DNA from 4 places in the Teredinibacter haidensis genome. Region 1 is predicted to be linked to each of the others. Evidence: predicted binding sites of a transcription regulator. Region 1 holds the regulator's gene; each other region holds the start of a gene.
What was found. Region 1 encodes FNR, which switches genes on or off when oxygen is low (the NO sensors DNR and NnrR bind a similar motif). Its sites were predicted from a motif close to TTGATNNNNATCAA; they were not measured.

Region 1 (4,214 bases):
TGGTTTCTGTATTTGTCTAGGCTGTCCATGGATGAAGACATAAAATCTACAATGGTGTCATCACAGTGTTTCCACGTTAAATAAGTTGGAAAGCTGATATTGGCTTTTACTTCTGCTTTTTCTTTTAGGCACTGTTCATCACAGCCGACTGCGGCATTTGCGATTGTTATTAAGACAAGCAGGCAAACTGAGAGTGATTTTTTCATTACTAATGTCCCCTATAATATGCCAATAATTATTAGTCATTTGTATGGCGCTTAATCCAATTAAAATGTTCTCCACAAGTTATGTCAAGTAAACGTGAACCAGTTCCTTGTGCGGAAATTCGTTTCAGAGCATTGGTTGCTCCTTAGGTATGCCTAAAATAATACTTAAGGATGGCTTACAGGCTAGATGTGATGTAGGTTTAAGAAAAGTTGGGCTTATAAGCTGCGAGTATTGCTATAGAAGCGTAAGTGATAATAGATACACTAAGCAGTGCAAATCGGTCTAAATTGGCTTTTGTCGTTTTTAGGGTTAAAAACCCTAAGCAAATGTATGTTAGAAGCAAGGTAAGTTTTACTGTAAACCAGTAAAAGGCATTCAGCGGGTAGCCAATGGCCGTTGCCATGGTTATGCCAGTGATGAAGAGTGCTGTATCATTTAGGTGGGGCATTAGTTTGACTGCCCGATTTTGGAGAAACTCTGGCTTATATGTCAGCCACAACACTCTGGTTATAAACCCAAAGATACTGGTTACGGCGAAGGCAATATGAAAATATTTAAGATAAAGCAGCATTTTATCGGCTTTTACGCGGTTCCCAACGCTTTTGTCACGAGAGAGAGCAGGTCTTGCGGTAGAGGAAGCTTTAGTGCCGCTTGATGCCCTGTGTCAGACATCTTTTTCCAGGTTTTCTGGATGACATCAATAAGTTTCTCTTCTTGATGTTTTGCAGTGAAATCCGCCAGGTAATACTGTAAGAACACAAGGCAGATAACGTCTTCTAATGTTTGCGTTTCTGCGTCCTGTCTTAGCTGGCGTTTCTGTACGAGAAATTTTACTCGTTCGCAGGCGTCCTCGGCATAGCCGACCTCCATCATAAGCTCCACAACCCTGTTGGCATGAAAGAGGGAGAGTTCTGCTCGCCATTTCTTGTATCCCGCGCGACCTTCCGGGTAATTACTTCTTGGTGATTTCCAGCGTTCAATATGTTGTGCTCGAGCGGCAATTTGCAGATGTTCAGATGCTTCTGGAGCGAACAGGGAAAGCTGCTCAGACATACGCTGCCCGTACAGTAACTCCTTAGCGACTAGTTGTTCGCTGGAGGGGCAGGCTTCTTGGTTGGGATCGAGAGCGTTGGCCTCGTCTATTTTTTCCAGAACGAGGCTTAAGTGATTATGTGGTTCAGTCATACGGGCTTATGTGCGCTGCTTATTCAATGGACACTGAGGAGATGTTTTGTAGTGCATCCATGTCGGAAATGATGACATGCTTTTTATCCAGCAAAATCACCTCTTGCTTGTGCAAGCGGCTAAGAACACGGCTAACGGTTTCGATAGTTAAGCCGAGGTAGTTGCCAATATCCGAGCGGGACATGGGGAGGTAGAATTCTTTGGCTGAAAGGCCACGATTATGGTTGCGGGTCGATATGCTTAGCAATAAAGAGGCAATTCTTTCGTCGGCACTGTTTTTACTTAGCAGCGTTATTAGTTGCTGCTCTTGAGTGATTTCCTTGCTCATCAACTGAAAGAAGCGGCGCTGGAGATTAGGTACCTGTGCGCTCAACTCTTCGAGGCGGCTAAAAGGAATCTCGCATACAGCAGAGGTTTCCAGGGCAGTAGCGGAGTTGGTGTGGTGGTTGGAGGCTAAGCCGTCCATACCTATGATTTCACCAGGGAGGTAGAAACCTGTTACTTGTTCTTGCCCATCCTGAGTAACCTTTACGGTTTTTACTGCACCGGAGCGCAAGGCATAGACAGAGCGGAAAGGCTCTCCAGCATGATAAACATGATCCGATTTCTGTACGGGGCGTCCTCGTTGAATAATGTCGTCCAATTTTGTGATGTCATCAACGTGCAGGCTGATCGGCAGGCAGATAGCGGCCAGGCGGCACTCGGCGCAATTAACTTGCGGATTATGGTGGCACTGATGATTTGCAAAAGATTGCGGAGGCATATCGTTTTCCACTGCTTATAAGTAACAAGGCGCTACAGTATATAGGAAAACCTGGGCAATGGCTCCGCTTCGGGATCGAAAATTGTGTAGGGAAGACTTAGAGTCTTGACTGCTGCTGCTTTAGGGACTCATCAAAGGCTCAGTGGACCTGGGTTTACGGGCAGTTGCCCAGCATTCAAGGCGCTTAAGTAACGCTGAGGGCTGCAGAAGTTCTGTAATACCAGGTTCTGTAGGTGGCTAGTTCCCTCTACTCCCATATTGATGCAATCGTCTATCTGCTCATGCTCACCGTCGAATATGATGCTTCCATTGGTTTCTAGCTCTTGATTCAATAGTTTGGGGCGATAACCAATGTAGATGTAGTCTGGCGAAATACGTTTTTTTACCTCAATGACATGCTCACGGAGGTCGTCCAGGCAGTCAGCATCGTGAATTTGGATGCCGATTCCGGAGTACGCATATTGGCGAATAAGGCTGGTAACCATTTCCAGACGCGGTAAGTCTTCCAGATCATCTCGGCTAAGAACAATTTGGTAATGGTTGAAACCTAACCCCTTTAACAGCGCAACATGGTCACTATTGATTTCACCGATTTTTGTGGCCACACGATGGCAGCGCTTACCGGATTCAGCGAGTGAGAAATGCGACGCCAGCGCGTGCATAATTTCGGTTAGCTCGTAAGGTTGTAGGTTCTGAAAGGGGTAACATAAAAGCAAAGCATCTACAGAACGATGACCGATTGCATCGGCCCATAACTGTACTTCTTTGCTTACGAGTTGGCCTGCTGTGCAGGAGGTTTCCAGTTCATTTATCCAGGCGAACGCGTTCCCATCAATGCAGATGTTAATTGGTCGAATCGGGTGCCGACGAAAGTTTTCGAGCAGGCGATTAGCCTCTAATTCCGTTACTTTCTTTTGCCGACGAATGAGCGTCGGATGTTCGGCAATATTGGATGTTCGTTCATTGTTTTGCATGGAAACAGTCTAGTAGGTGACTGTATTGTCGTATTGATGGAAATCAACGGTAATGGACGCAATAATTGGGCTCAGATCAGGAGTTGTAGGAAAAGTTTATTTAGCGAAGAAACTTGGGATATTGCTGCGGATCGATCATCTATCGAGGGAAAATATTGACAGTAGCTTGTTGGAAAACGATTTGTGTTGTCCGAGAGGCTTAGGCGTGGCTTTTAGAATGTCTTTATAAGGTTCGCATTTGCGCCTGTTTTTCCAGGCGCAGTGGGTCTTAGAAGCTTTGTTCAGCGGCTTGTAAGGGGGTTGTTATTCGACTGTAATTGCCTGACCTACGCGGATGGTTTCACCGGGGTCGATTATGATATCTGTGGTGTTCGCGGCTTCAAAGCATAGAAATTCATTCTCACCATCCTGGTGAACATCCGCCATATTACGGGCATCTTCAATTCCCGGATTCCACAGAACCCAGTGTTGAGAACCGGTTTTTTTAATGTTGATGGTGCGATCAAATTTCTTGTCGTAAAGGCTGGCGTTTTCGTCATTCAAATAAATGCGATCAATCGGTCCGGTATAGGATTCGTCGCCTTTGTCTACAAGTTGAGTCTCCCCTGTAATAGCGTTTTCGAAAAATGAATTAGTTAGCGCGGGCGCTTCGATATTTTCCGGGTGGCTTACCTGAAAATAGTTGTGCAGTGCATAGGCAAAGCAGAGCGGCTTTTCTGTATCGTTAGTGATGATCAGCGTTTGCTTTAATTCTTTTCCCAGCTCCAGTTTCATTTCGATTTTGCTGGGGTGGGGCCAGGGGTTTTCGTCGTCGCTTAGTTTAATGCCCAGCGTGAGTTTTGTTGTACTGCAATCTTCTTGGTAGGAATCGAGCTGCCAATTGCGTGTGCGAACTAGTCCGTGACGCCCTTTGTCTCCGGCGGGGCCGAACCAAGGCCAGCAAATGGGAATACCGCCCCGTAGAGCGGTATTCCCATCGTAATTTGCGCTCTCGCTCATCCATAATACGGGCTTTTGTCCGGAGGGCTGCCAGTGCAAAATGTGGCCGCCAAACAAGCTGACTTCTGCACTGCAGGAAGCGTTAT
Region 2 (4,214 bases), 1.4 Mb from region 1:
GCATGGCGAACGCTATCCGGTGGCCTCTAACGGTTCCGTTGCCGGTAGAGCGAAAAACCGCCGTGTTAGTGTGCGTATGGAGCGATTGGAGGAGGTTGATGTTTTACCTCTGGCGTCGAGCCAATAAAATTTATTGTCGTTTAAAGTTAAGCGCGTAAAAATAGATCGTTAGGCTGAGTGCGGACGTTCCGGCAACCATGCTCATCACCATAATTTGATAGCGCACCGCTTCGAGAGGCGATATTCCTGAAAGGATCTGGCCTGTCATCATTCCCGGCAGCGATACCAATCCGACGGCCAGAAGGGCGTTTATCTGAGGGATCATAGCTGCGTTAAAGGCGCAGGTTGCGGCATTCTCGTTATTGTGTTTCTGCTCCGCCTCAAACCTCTCTGCTCCTAGGCTAAGGCTATTCATACCGTTGGCAAACACCATTCCAGCCAGAGGCACGACAAGTTGTGGTTGGTACCAGGGTGAGAGTTTCAGAACAATTAAAACAATCCAGGCCAAATGAAGTCCGCTTGCCAGAAACAGTGCGAGGGCGGCGGCATTGAAATGGCGCCAGGATTTGGATTTCAATGGCCGGATCGCTATCGCGGCTGATACCAGTGTCATAAAAGTAATAACGGCAATTCCCAGCGTGTTCCAGCGATACTCAAAGAGTATTGCCAGCAGGTAGCCCATGGCAATAAGTTGCAGCACCATTCGTGCGCTGGCGACTAAAATATCCCGGCAGCCATTAAGCTTCCATTGGAAGAGTGCAATGGCTAACAGTAGTGGAAGCGTGGAAAGAAAGGTATCAAATACCGTAAGGCTGATCATTGTCAGGTTTCCTGCTCTTTATTTTGTGCTGGATGAGGGCAAATAAACAGCCAAAGCACTGGAGTTTGTGGGCTCTTTGCATATAAAATTCGCGTCCTTCAGATCGCATTCTATCCATTTGTGGAGTTTTCATGTCAGAAGATAAGTCTTCAATCAAAAAAGTTGTACTCGCATATTCCGGTGGCCTTGACACTTCGGTGATCATTCGCTGGCTAGAAGAAACCTATAACTGCGAAGTTGTAACCTTTACTGCCGATATTGGTCAGGGTGAGGAAGTAGAGCCTGCCCGAGCCAAAGCTGAAGCGATGGGCATTAAAGATATTTATATTGAAGACTTGCGTGAAGAGTTTGTACGCGACTATGTGTTCCCAATGTTCCGCGCCAATGCGATCTATGAAGGTGAGTACCTGTTGGGCACCTCTATTGCCCGCCCGCTGATCGCCAAGCGTATGGTTGAAATTGTTAAGGAAACCGGTGCTGATGCTATTTGTCATGGAGCAACGGGTAAAGGTAACGATCAAGTACGTTTCGAGCTGGGCGCCTATGCGCTGCAGCCGGGTATTAAAATTATTGCTCCCTGGCGTGAGTGGGATCTGACTTCCCGTGAAACGTTGATGGCTTACTGTGCAGAGCGTGATATTCCTGTGGACTTCGCCAAGGCGACCAAAAAATCACCTTACTCTATGGATGCTAATTTGTTGCATATTTCTTATGAGGGCGACATCCTCGAAGACCCATGGAGTGAAGCTGAGCCCGATATGTGGCGCTGGACGGTTTCACCGGAAGAGGCGCCGGATGCACCTGAATATATCGAGCTGAGCTTCGAGAAAGGTGACGTTGTTGCAATTAACGGTGAAGCCATGTCGCCAGCGACCGTATTGGAAACACTGAACAAAAAAGGCGGTGCCCACGGTATTGGCCGAGCAGATATCGTCGAAAACCGTTATGTGGGCATGAAGTCCCGTGGTTGTTATGAAACGCCAGGCGGCACGATTCTGCTGCCAGCTCACAGAGCCATTGAATCTCTTACCCTCGATAGAGAGGCCGCGCACCTCAAAGATTCGCTGATGCCCAAGTATGCTGAGCTGGTGTACAACGGTTATTGGTGGAGTCCTGAGCGCAAAATGTTGCAAGCGCTTATTGATGATAGCCAACAATTTGTCAATGGCGATGTGCGCCTCAAGCTCTACAAGGGCTCCGTCAGTGTTGTCGGTCGCCGTTCTCCAGACACCCTGTTTGATGAAAGCATTGCAACCTTCGAGGATGATGCCGGCGCCTACGACCAGAAAGATGCCGGTGGCTTTATTAAGTTAAATGCATTGCGTATGCGCATAGCGGCCCAAAAAGGTCGTAAACTCGACTAATCTTGATCTTGTAAGGGGGGAGTGGCCTGATATGGCTTCCCCTTAAAAGATAACTATTCACCGCACTTTATTCGCAAGATGTGCTGCAGAAGCCTGTAGAGGGTTTGTGCGGCATTTTTTGACGTTTGATATAGATCAAATAAAGAGAGAGGAAAGTGCCTAAAATCGTTAGCAATTACAGCCCTAAAAAATGAAGAACTGCGTAATGAGACGCGCATAGATTCATCTACAGGATACAAATGTGTTTTGGGTTGGCTGCAAGTGATTTACAAATACTGTTTTCGAAACCTGAAACAAAACAACACAGGACTGAACTATGAGCAATGGCTTGGCAACTGATCAGTCAACATACAACTACAAGGTCGTACGCCAGTTTGCGATTATGACTATTGTTTGGGGTATTGTTGGTATGTCTGTGGGGGTGCTGCTGGCAGCGCAACTCATGTGGCCGGAGTTGAATGATATTCTGCAACCATATTCGCATTTTGGACGCTTACGACCACTGCACACCAATGCGGTGATTTTTGCGTTTGGAGGGTGTGCGCTGTTTGCAGCCTCTTATTACGTGGTACAGCGCACCTGTCAGGCCAAGCTGTTTGGTGGTTTTTTAATTCCGTTTACCTTTTGGGGTTGGCAGCTCGTTATTGTGCTTGCCGCTATTACCCTGCCTATGGGGATGACCTCCGCTAAGGAATACGCGGAGCTGGAATGGCCAATTGATATTCTGATTACCCTGGTGTGGGTTTCCTACGGTATCGTGTTTTTCGGAACGGTCGTATCCCGTAAAACGTCACATATTTACGTGGCCAACTGGTTTTTTGGTGCCTTTATCATAACCGTTGCGTTGCTGCATGTTGTTAACAGCATGGCGGTTCCGGTGTCACTCAGCAAATCTTACTCAGCCTATTCTGGTGCAATGGATGCCATGATTCAGTGGTGGTACGGCCATAATGCTGTTGGTTTCTTCCTAACTGCGGGCTTTCTGGGCATGATGTACTACTTTGTGCCAAAGCAAGCGGGTCGCCCGGTATACTCCTATCAGCTATCAATCGTTCACTTCTGGGCCTTGATTGCCGTCTATATCTGGGCGGGTCCTCACCACCTGCATTATTCGGCCTTGCCAGATTGGGCTCAGTCGCTTGGTATGGTGATGTCTTTGGTTCTACTGGCGCCATCCTGGGGCGGTATGATCAACGGTATTATGACGTTGTCCGGTGCTTGGGATAAGTTGCGTACAGATCCAACACTGCGCTTCTTGGTGGTATCGCTGTCTTTCTACGGTATGTCCACCTTCGAAGGGCCAATGATGTCCATCAAAACCGTAAATGCCCTGTCGCATGATACAGATTGGACCATTGGTCATGTTCATTCTGGCGCTTTGGGCTGGGTGGCGATGATTTCCATTGGTGCGGTCTATCACTTGCTTCCTGTTCTGTTTGATCGCGCTCGTATGTGGAGCGTCAAACTTGTCAACGTACATTTCTGGCTATCGACTATTGGCACTGTGTTGTATATCTGCGCCATGTGGGTCAATGGCATTATGCAAGGCATGATGTGGCGCGCGTTTAACGCAGACGGCACTTTGACCTACAGTTTTGCCGAGTCCGTTGAAGCGAGTTATCCCGGTTATTTTGTACGTTTCCTAGGAGGCTTTATCTTCCTGATCGGTATGTTGCTAATGGCCTACAACACTTATAAGACCGTTACTGAAGAAGAGCCTGCGGAAGAAGAATCCAATGCCGCAGAGCCGCAACTAGCCTAAGGGGACGCCACAGTGAAAAATCATGACATTGTTGAAAAAAATGTTGGTTTGATGGTGCTGCTGGTCGCAGTTGCGATCAGTTTCGGGGGGCTGGTTCAAATTGTGCCGCAATTCTTCCTGGATGAAACCACAGAGCCTGTAGAGGGTTTGATGCCTCTTCCCGCTTTAGCTCTGGAAGGGCGCGATATCTATATCCGCGAAGGCTGCCATGTTTGTCATACTCAGATGGTTCGACCACTGCGTGCGGAAGTGGAGCGCTACGGCCACT
Region 3 (4,214 bases), 2.4 Mb from region 1:
AGGGCATCAACTAAACCGGCAGAGTTTTCGATAATGCTGGTAAAGGCGGCTTTTATATCGCCAAGAAAATCGGGTCTTTCGGTTGAGGGCTCTTCTGTTTCCGGTGGGGAGTAAAGGGTGTCGAGAGTGCCCACAACGACCTCTTTTGCAAATAAGCCGGTAAATAGACCTACGGTTGCAGGCCAGTTTTGTTCCCCTATCCCCATGGGAGTGAAGACGGGCGTAAGCCACTTGCCGGTTGCCGAAAGCGCTGATTTTTCTGTGTCCTGATTGCCCCAGCTGCCATCCGTACCAAAGGAGGACAGTACCGATAGTAGTAAAACGACAGCAACGATGCGCCGCCCTGCTCGCCAGATAAAGGAATAGAGCCGCAGCCAAGTTTGCGTGAGTACGTTGCGCAACAGAGGGCGGTGGTAGGCTGGCATTTCTGTGATATTGGCCCCAACAAGTCCAGAGAAAAGTTTGTGGCGTAGAATCCAGGCAGAGAAAATCGCCACAAGAATACCCAGGATATAGAGGGCGAAAATGGCGTTTTGCGATTGGCTGGGGAAAAAGGCAGTACCTACAAACACGTATACGGAAAGCCGTGCGCCGCAGCTCATAAAGGGCGCAATAAAAATGGTTGTCAGGCGGGCGCTGGCCTGCCCGAGCGCCCGCGAGGCCATTACCGACGGAACATTGCAGCCGAAGCCAATAATAAGGGGAATAAAAGCTTGTCCGGGAAGACCAATTTTGGCCATTAGACGATCAATAACAAAAGCTGCGCGGGAGAGGTAGCCGGAATCCTCGAGAATAGACATGCACAGATAAAGGCAGCCGATAACGGGAATAAAGGTGCCAACCAACTGAATGCCTCCGCCGACACCATCGGCAATCACCGCCTGTAGCCACTCCGGGGTACCGATACTACCGAGTAGCCAGCGGCTGCCATCGATAAACAAGCTACCTAGAACAATATCGAAAAAGTCGATAAATACGGCGCCAAAATTTACCGCAATCGTAAACAGGAGATACATCACCAGCAGAAAGACTGGTAATGCCAGCTTGGGATGAAGCAGCCAGCGGTCGATCTTTTCTGTACGGCTCTTTTGTTCGGTGGTGTGGTAGCAAGCGTCGGCAATCTCGGCGATGTTCAGTCGAGAGGGATTGACCAGGTTGTAATGCTGTAAAGCCTGGCTAATTTTCTGCTTGAGTTCCGGGAGGCCTACACCCGTTGAACCGATAACGCCTGCCACAGGAAGGCCTGTTTTTTGTTCCAGGCCTACAAGGTCGACATGCATGCCCTCTGCTTCGGCGCTGTCGAGCATATTCACCGCCAGTACCACGGGGATACCTGTGCTTAAGAGCTCGGGTAGCAGCTCTAGCTGCTGCGGCAGTCGGGTGGCATCAATCACCAGCAACACCAGCTCGGGCTTGCCGCTATTAATATAGTCGAACGCAATGCGAGCCTCTAAGCCCTGGATGTCATCGTGGAGAGTGTAAACGCCGGGAAGGTCGATCAGCAGGGCTTTTTCACCATTGATATCGAGCTTGCCATCTTTGCGCTCTACCGTGACGCCGGGCCAGTTGCCAGTTCGCTGGCGCGCGCCTGTCAGACGGTTAAATAGAGTGGTTTTGCCGCAGTTTGGACTGCCTATCAGGGCGATTTCTTTCAAGCGCTATCTCTTGGGTTGGTTGGGGGTCAGGCTTCGGTAGTGACACCTATGTAGGCTGCTTCATCTGTGCGTATGGAAAACAGTGTTCCGCGACATTTGATTTGCATAGGGCCTTTACTGCGGTTTTTGTGAAGTACTTGAATACGAGCTCCGGGTTTTAAGCCGAGGGCGCCACACTGGCGGTGCAGTGCTTGGTTGTTACCGAGCAATGTGTGAACGGTGGCGATGGCGCCGATGGCCAGTTCGTTAAGTGTCATAGACATAGAAGTAAAGCAACTCCACAGTGTGAGAGGGTCAGCCCCTAACAATAATAATTCTTATTATCGGTTGCTTATTGATATTCATCAAGCAGTGGTTTTTATTTTTTGAATCGGTAATCGTAAGGGGTATAGATGGTTGAACCAAAGGGTGGTGAGGCCTATATTGGCACTCTAGCTTTGTGCAATTTTACAGGCCAATTGACACCGTCGACATGTTTTAGTAACCGTTGACGTTAATAATTGGCGCGTCATAAGGAATTGTGTCACGCTTTTGAGTGAGTGTTCACTTATTCTGTGAGGCAGTAAACACTAGGGTGTGTGGAGGGCTGGAAGTTCTGTTATCTGCAAGTAAACTTGAGTTTGAGATATGAGGTTGGTTCGGGTTTTGGCTGCTTAGCACCTGAATTGTTCTAGATAAATTGTGCTCCTACTCGATAAGTTGGCTTTCCGATAATGAAGCGATTAAAAACTAAAATAAACACGATTAGAGCGCAGAGAACGTAAGCATGAAAACTGATGCACTAACTCTAGCCGCCATAATATTTGTTGTTGGATTATTGGCAACAGGATTGAGCGTAACTGATAGTAGTGACAGCTCAGCATTGGATGCACCTGCCGCAGAACTCCACCAAGGTGTGGTAGTCGTAAAGCAATAGCGGTTAGGCTTCAACAGCGTTCATTAGACAGTATTAACCGATCAGTCAGCTCCCAGGAGGGGTGTGGGTGACTGGTTGCTTTCGCTTGCGCGTTACCATCTGCGATGGCGAACAGTGATCACTTCTTTATCGGTGGCAATCATATCGAGCGGAATATCCCAGGCTTCGGTAATTAACTGTCCTTGCTGCTGCAGTTGGTGTGCAAGCCCGATAAGCAGCGGTCGCACAAACGGGCTTTGGTTTTTAAATGCAAAGGTTCTGTCGTAAAAACCTCCACCCATTCCCAGGCGATTCCCCTCCTCGTCGAAGGCTACCAGCGGTAAAAAGACAATATCCAATTCGCGAACTTGTCTCGCTCGGTAGCGGGGGAGAGGTTCTGGTATATTGAAACGGTTTTTCATCAATTTTTGGCGACCCTTATAGGGTCGGAATATCATCTGTTGACGAGTGAGTACTGGGTAATAGGTTTTTTTTTGCTGGCTTCTGGCGGTTTGGCCTAAGTGGTGAGGCGAAATTTCACCATCATTGGCAAAATAAAGGGCTATATGTCTGGCTCGTTTGTATTCGGGAAGTTTTACGATTTGGTTGCATAGGTTGGAAGCGGCGGTACGCTGCTGCAGCGAGCTAAGCGCGTTGCGCTGGCTGCGGATATGCGAACGCAGGGCTGCCTTATTCATTAACTCTTGTCTATTGGTTTGCTGGTGATTCCAGCACAAGGCATCAAACGATCTGATGCGGATAAAATCCCGGGAATGCCGCTGTTGACCTTACCTTGGACCCGATGATCCAAGGGGGAGGGAACTGTTATACGTTAGGCTTTCCGTCGCGCGGACATGCACACAGCACAAACACGTAGCCTCCTTAAAAACGCTTACGGGCTCAGGGATTCAGCCAACTGGCAAACACCCCAGGTACTGTCAGTATAGCATCGAGAATCTAGCTGAACAGTCTTGACTTTTTTCGAGAATCGCGCAGTGGAAAAGCTTGTTTAGTCGTTTAGCGTCTTGGCCAGCTTTGCCGCCATGCGCTCTAGTGCTTGGATGTTGGTTTGGGAGTTGCCGCTATTGCTTTTTTCTTGTTGCAGTTCGTAGCAAAGGTTGAGTGCAGCCATAACGGCGATGCGTTCCAGGCCAATAACATTGCCGCTGCTACGGATCACCCGCATGCGTTCGTCCAGTTCTTCGGCTGCGCGGTGAAGAGCTTCCCTCTCGTTGGGGGGGCAGGAGATTTGGTAGTCTTTCTCTAGGATGTTAACGTGTACGCGCTGTTGCTCGCTCATGGCTGCTTGTGATTCTTCTACTGTGCTCAAGATTCCGCCTCTAGGCTTTTCAGGCGAGTAATCATGGCCTCGACACGGTTGCGGGCCAACTCATTTTTCTCGATCAGGCGTGCACGCTCCTGTTGCCAGTCGGTCTCTTGTGAGCGCAGCGTGGAATTTTCCTTTTCGAGGCGATCGCATAGGCTGATCAGTTCGTCCAGTCGGGCTTCAACTTCGTGTAACAATTGGTTGCTCATGTTCGATATTGTGCTGCCGTTTACTATAATGTCCAGCTTTTAACGCGTCTTGTTTGGATGCGTCCTGATGCATGTTAATCGCAATTTTGGAAAAGTATAGTGCTTTCTTCTCCTCCTGAGGTGAGGAA
Region 4 (4,214 bases), 910 kb from region 1:
CGCCACCAGCTCAAATTTGCAAGATAGGGTGATAGCTGATTTTAAAGCGCTTCAGGCGATAGGCTGCCGCGTAATACTGGGCATGAAGGTGAAACTGATTCGGGTACCTCCGCCACTGCGAGGCTGGACTTCGATAGCGCCGCCCAGATTGCGACTGCGTTCGTTCATAATCGCGAGCCCGTAATGATTAAATTTTTCCGGTGTTTGTGGAATGCCAATACCGTCATCTTCAACCGCCAACTGTACTTTATTGTCCGAGGTTTGAATGAGTTCGATCAGTACATTACGACCTTTTGAATGGTGAATCGCATTTTGGCCGGCTTCACGTACAATTTGCAGCAGGTGAATTTCTTCGCTGGCTGCCAGGGGAACGTTTTTAAGTTTATAGTCGAGCTGAATACTGATATTACTGCGTTCGCGCAATTGTGCTACGGTATTTTCAAGAGCAGCTTGTAAACCGCCTTCGTCCATTTTTAATCTGAATGTTGTGAGTAATTCGCGCAATTGTCTATAGGCGGAAGACAGGCCTTCACGTAGTTCGTCAATAATGGGTTGCTGCAATTCATATTTTTGTTTGTCGTGTGATTTTTGCAGGCGGGTAACCTGAATCTGCAGGTACGAGAGCGCCTGTGCCAGGGAGTCGTGAAGTTCCCGAGCAATAACAGTACGCTCGCTAAGCATCACAAAACGGTTTTCTTTATCCTTTTGTTCACTCATCGACAGGGCAATCGCAAACTGGTTGGCCACTGACTGTACCAGTGCATGCTGCCATTCGGGTAGTTCCTGCTCGTTATTGAGCTGCAAATCAATAATGCCGAAATGGCGCTCGCCGATGGTAATAGGGAAGCCCGTTTTCCGTGAAAGAAGCAGCGCTTGCATTGAGCTGTCCTGGTTGCGGCATTCCGAGCAATTGGTCTGTTCGCAATGGGCAAAAGCTTTATTATGGGAAACTAATTGCAGATAGGGTTTTTCTCCCCGCTCGGTAAATAAGCACAATTCCAGTTTATGGTCGCCCAATACTTTAGACAAGTTTTCTACGGTGGTTTGAAAATCAAATTGTCCGTTTGGAGATTCCAAAATATTTCGTGCCGTTTGAAAGAGAAAATCGAGCACAATATTATGTTGTTTTAATGCGCGTGTTCGTTCATCAACACGCTCTTCCAGTTTGCTGTAGGAGTTGGCGATAGATTCGCTCATCCGATTAAAGGTATTCGCTAGCAATGTAAGTTCATCGGTTCCGCCAACATCGACGCGCTGACTGAAATCACCGGCACCAATTTTTTCGGCCGTTTCGGTTAATTGAGATAAGGGGCGTTCGATACGGTTTTTTAACAGATAGAAAACCAAACTTCCAACCGATACAGTAATCAGTAATACCAGTAGTTGGAAGGTCCGCAGGTTAACGATCTTTCGCTCGGCATCATTTTGAAATTGTGTCACCAGGGCATCGGTAAGCAGTACCTGATTTTCCAGGAGGAACTCAATTTCACTTCTTTTATGCTGACCTTTGGCCATTGCCATCAGGATGGGCTTTGTGTGATGGAGCCAGTTTGTATAGGCAATACCAAAATGGCGTGTTAATAAATTGTGTTGCTGTTTTGGTTCCTGCAGCAGCGCGTGCTGCTGTGCAAAAAGGGGGCTGTTCCAGGTATTCTGGAGCTTTTCGATTGCTTGTTGCGCTGCTTCGACATTCTCCCGCTCCAATACCAGTCCGATATAGTAGGTCTGCATACGCATGGAGCCTGACAGGTTTATCGCCTGAGCATCTTTATCCGCCAGTTCAGTCACCCAAAATGAAATAAAAATACTGATCAAGGTGATGCCAATAATGGTTGCCAGAGACAAGGTGATGTAGCTCATCACCGAGTTAATGAAATGTTGCTTTTTTCGCTCGGACAATAGCGTCTCCGAAAATTTATGTGTCGATAACGACCTTTATTGTATGCCATCACAATTGTGACTTATACCCGCCTACCCCTTTGTGGGTAGCCCCTCGCAAACGAAGAGTTAGCCGGAAAACGCTCTTGATCTAGATCAATTGTTATAACCCTCCTATTCCTATAGTGGCGTTATCTCCATATAAGCGGTCAGTTATGGCCCATCCAATAAAGCGTTGTCGAGGAGCACAAACATGAGCCACTTTTTAGACAAGCTAAGATTTTTTAATGTAAAAAAGTCGAGCTTTGCCAATGGGCACGGCGTCACAACCAATGAAGATCGAGGATGGGAAGACGGGTATCGCAAACGTTGGCAGCACGACAAGGTTGTTCGTTCCACGCACGGCGTCAACTGCACGGGGTCCTGCAGTTGGAAGGTGTACGTCAAAGATGGCTTGATTACCTGGGAGACCCAGCAAACCGATTATCCGCGTACTCGGCCAGACTTGCCTAATCACGAGCCGCGTGGGTGTCCTCGTGGCGCGAGTTTCAGTTGGTATGTTTACAGTGCCAATCGTCTGAAATACCCGAAAATCCGTAAGCATTTATTGCAGCTGTGGCGTGAAGCAAGATTGATCCACAGTGATCCTGTCGACGCTTGGGACTCGATTGTGTCTGATCCCGAAAAGGCAAAAAGCTATAAAAGTAAACGTGGCCTGGGTGGGCTGGTGCGTTCCAATTGGGACGAAGTCAATGAAATTATTGCTGCCTCAAACGTACACACCGCAAAAAACTACGGTCCCGATCGTATCACTGGTTTTTCTCCCATTCCCGCTATGAGTATGGTCAGCTACGCAGCGGGTTCTCGCTACCTGTCGCTGATTGGTGGCAATTGCCTCAGCTTTTACGATTGGTACTGCGATCTTCCCCCCGCATCACCACAAGTCTGGGGTGAGCAAACCGATGTGCCGGAGTCCGCCGACTGGTACAACTCGGGTTACATCATTGCCTGGGGTTCCAATGTGCCGCAAACGCGCACGCCCGATGCCCACTTTTTTACGGAAGTGCGCTACAAGGGAACTAAAACGGTCTCGGTAACGCCGGACTATTCCGAAGTGGCCAAGCTCACCGATGAATGGGTCGCCGCAAAGCAGGGGACTGATGCCGCTGTCGCTATGGCCATGGGGCATGTGGTATTGAAAGAATTTCACGTTGAAAAGCCCAGCGCCTATTTCAAAGAGTACGTACAAACCAAAACTGATTTCCCCTATTTGGTAAAGCTGCTGCCATCTGAACAGGGCCTTCAGCAGGGGCCCTTCCTACGGGCCAGCGACCTGAAAAACAACCTCGGGCAGGACAACAATCCCGAGTGGAAAACCATTGCGCTTAACCGGGACGGTACCCTGGTATCGCCGACCGGCGCCATCGGCTATCGCTGGGGTGAAAGTGGCAAGTGGAATATCGAGCAAAGAGATGGCGTTTCCGGGGCCGAGCTGGATTTGCAGACATCCCTTAAAGAGAGCGCAGACGAGGTTGCTGAAGTGGCCTTCCCCTATTTCGGTGGGCAGGAACATGAATTTAATTACTTCGACAAAACCGACCACAGCGATATACAGCTACGGAAAGTACCGGTAAAGAAAGTAAAACTGGCCGACGGCAGCGAAGCGCTGGTGGCCACAGTTTACGATTTAACCCTGGCAAACTACGGTGTGGATAATGGTCTTGATTGCTCAAATACCGCCAAGACCTTTGACGACGACGCACCTTACACGCCGGCCTGGCAAGAAAAAATTACTGGAGTGCCACGCGAGCAAATTATTCGCATCGCGCACGAGTTTGCCGATAACGCCAACAAGACGAATGGCCGTTCGATGATTATTATCGGCGCTGCCATGAATCACTGGTACAACATGGATATGAATTACCGTGGCGTTATTAACCTTTTAATGATGTGTGGCTGTATTGGTCAGAGTGGCGGTGGCTGGGCGCACTATGTTGGGCAGGAAAAACTGCGCCCCCAGTGCGGCTGGTTGCCGTTGGCCTTTGGGTTGGACTGGCAGCGCCCACCGCGCCAGATGAACGGCACCTCCTTTTTCTACAATCACTCCGACCAGTGGCGTTACGAAAAACTGGAAATGAACGAAGTGATTTCACCGTTGGCCGACAAGAGTAAGTGGACTGGTTCTATTATTGATTACAACACCCGTGCTGAACGAATGGGGTGGTTGCCGTCTGCACCGCAGTTGGGAATGAACCCGCTGACGTTATGTAAGAAAGCGGCAGAAATGAACCTGGACCCAAAAGACTACGCGCTTCAGTTGCTAAAGGACGGCGATC

Region 2: ccoN (cytochrome-c oxidase, cbb3-type subunit I) is a predicted target of FNR. The motif match lies at 2,310-2,323, and genes of this name have one in related genera.
Region 3: H5715_RS17710 (FeoA family protein) is a predicted target of FNR. The motif match lies at 1,990-2,003, and genes of this name have one in related genera.
Region 4: H5715_RS11110 (nitrate reductase subunit alpha) is a predicted target of FNR. The motif match lies at 2,025-2,038, and genes of this name have one in related genera.

The regions. Positions count from the first base shown of each region.
Region 1 is NZ_CP060084.1:1,900,945-1,905,158, reverse strand. It holds gene H5715_RS07460 (hypothetical protein) at 1-206, opposite strand, end outside; gene H5715_RS20520 (SirB2 family protein) at 407-778, opposite strand; gene H5715_RS07450 (DUF4202 domain-containing protein) at 790-1,392, opposite strand; gene fnr (fumarate/nitrate reduction transcriptional regulator Fnr) at 1,412-2,155, opposite strand; gene H5715_RS07440 (P-loop NTPase family protein) at 2,287-3,129, opposite strand; gene H5715_RS07435 (D-hexose-6-phosphate mutarotase) at 3,433-4,214, opposite strand, start outside.
Region 2 is NZ_CP060084.1:484,414-488,627, forward strand. It holds gene H5715_RS02040 (flagellar protein MotY) at 1-127, shown strand, start outside; gene H5715_RS02045 (ABC transporter permease) at 131-820, opposite strand; gene H5715_RS02050 (argininosuccinate synthase) at 952-2,184, shown strand; gene ccoN (cytochrome-c oxidase, cbb3-type subunit I) at 2,501-3,946, shown strand; gene ccoO (cytochrome-c oxidase, cbb3-type subunit II) at 3,959-4,214, shown strand, end outside.
Region 3 is NZ_CP060084.1:4,340,196-4,344,409, forward strand. It holds gene feoB (ferrous iron transport protein B) at 1-1,655, opposite strand, end outside; gene H5715_RS17710 (FeoA family protein) at 1,682-1,918, opposite strand; gene H5715_RS17715 (hypothetical protein) at 2,422-2,571, shown strand; gene H5715_RS17720 (5-formyltetrahydrofolate cyclo-ligase) at 2,664-3,248, opposite strand; RNA gene ssrS (6S RNA) at 3,311-3,488, opposite strand; gene H5715_RS17730 (cell division protein ZapA) at 3,560-3,880, opposite strand; gene H5715_RS17735 (TIGR02449 family protein) at 3,877-4,086, opposite strand.
Region 4 is NZ_CP060084.1:2,811,539-2,815,752, reverse strand. It holds gene H5715_RS11115 (HAMP domain-containing protein) at 52-1,899, opposite strand; gene H5715_RS11110 (nitrate reductase subunit alpha) at 2,132-4,214, shown strand, end outside.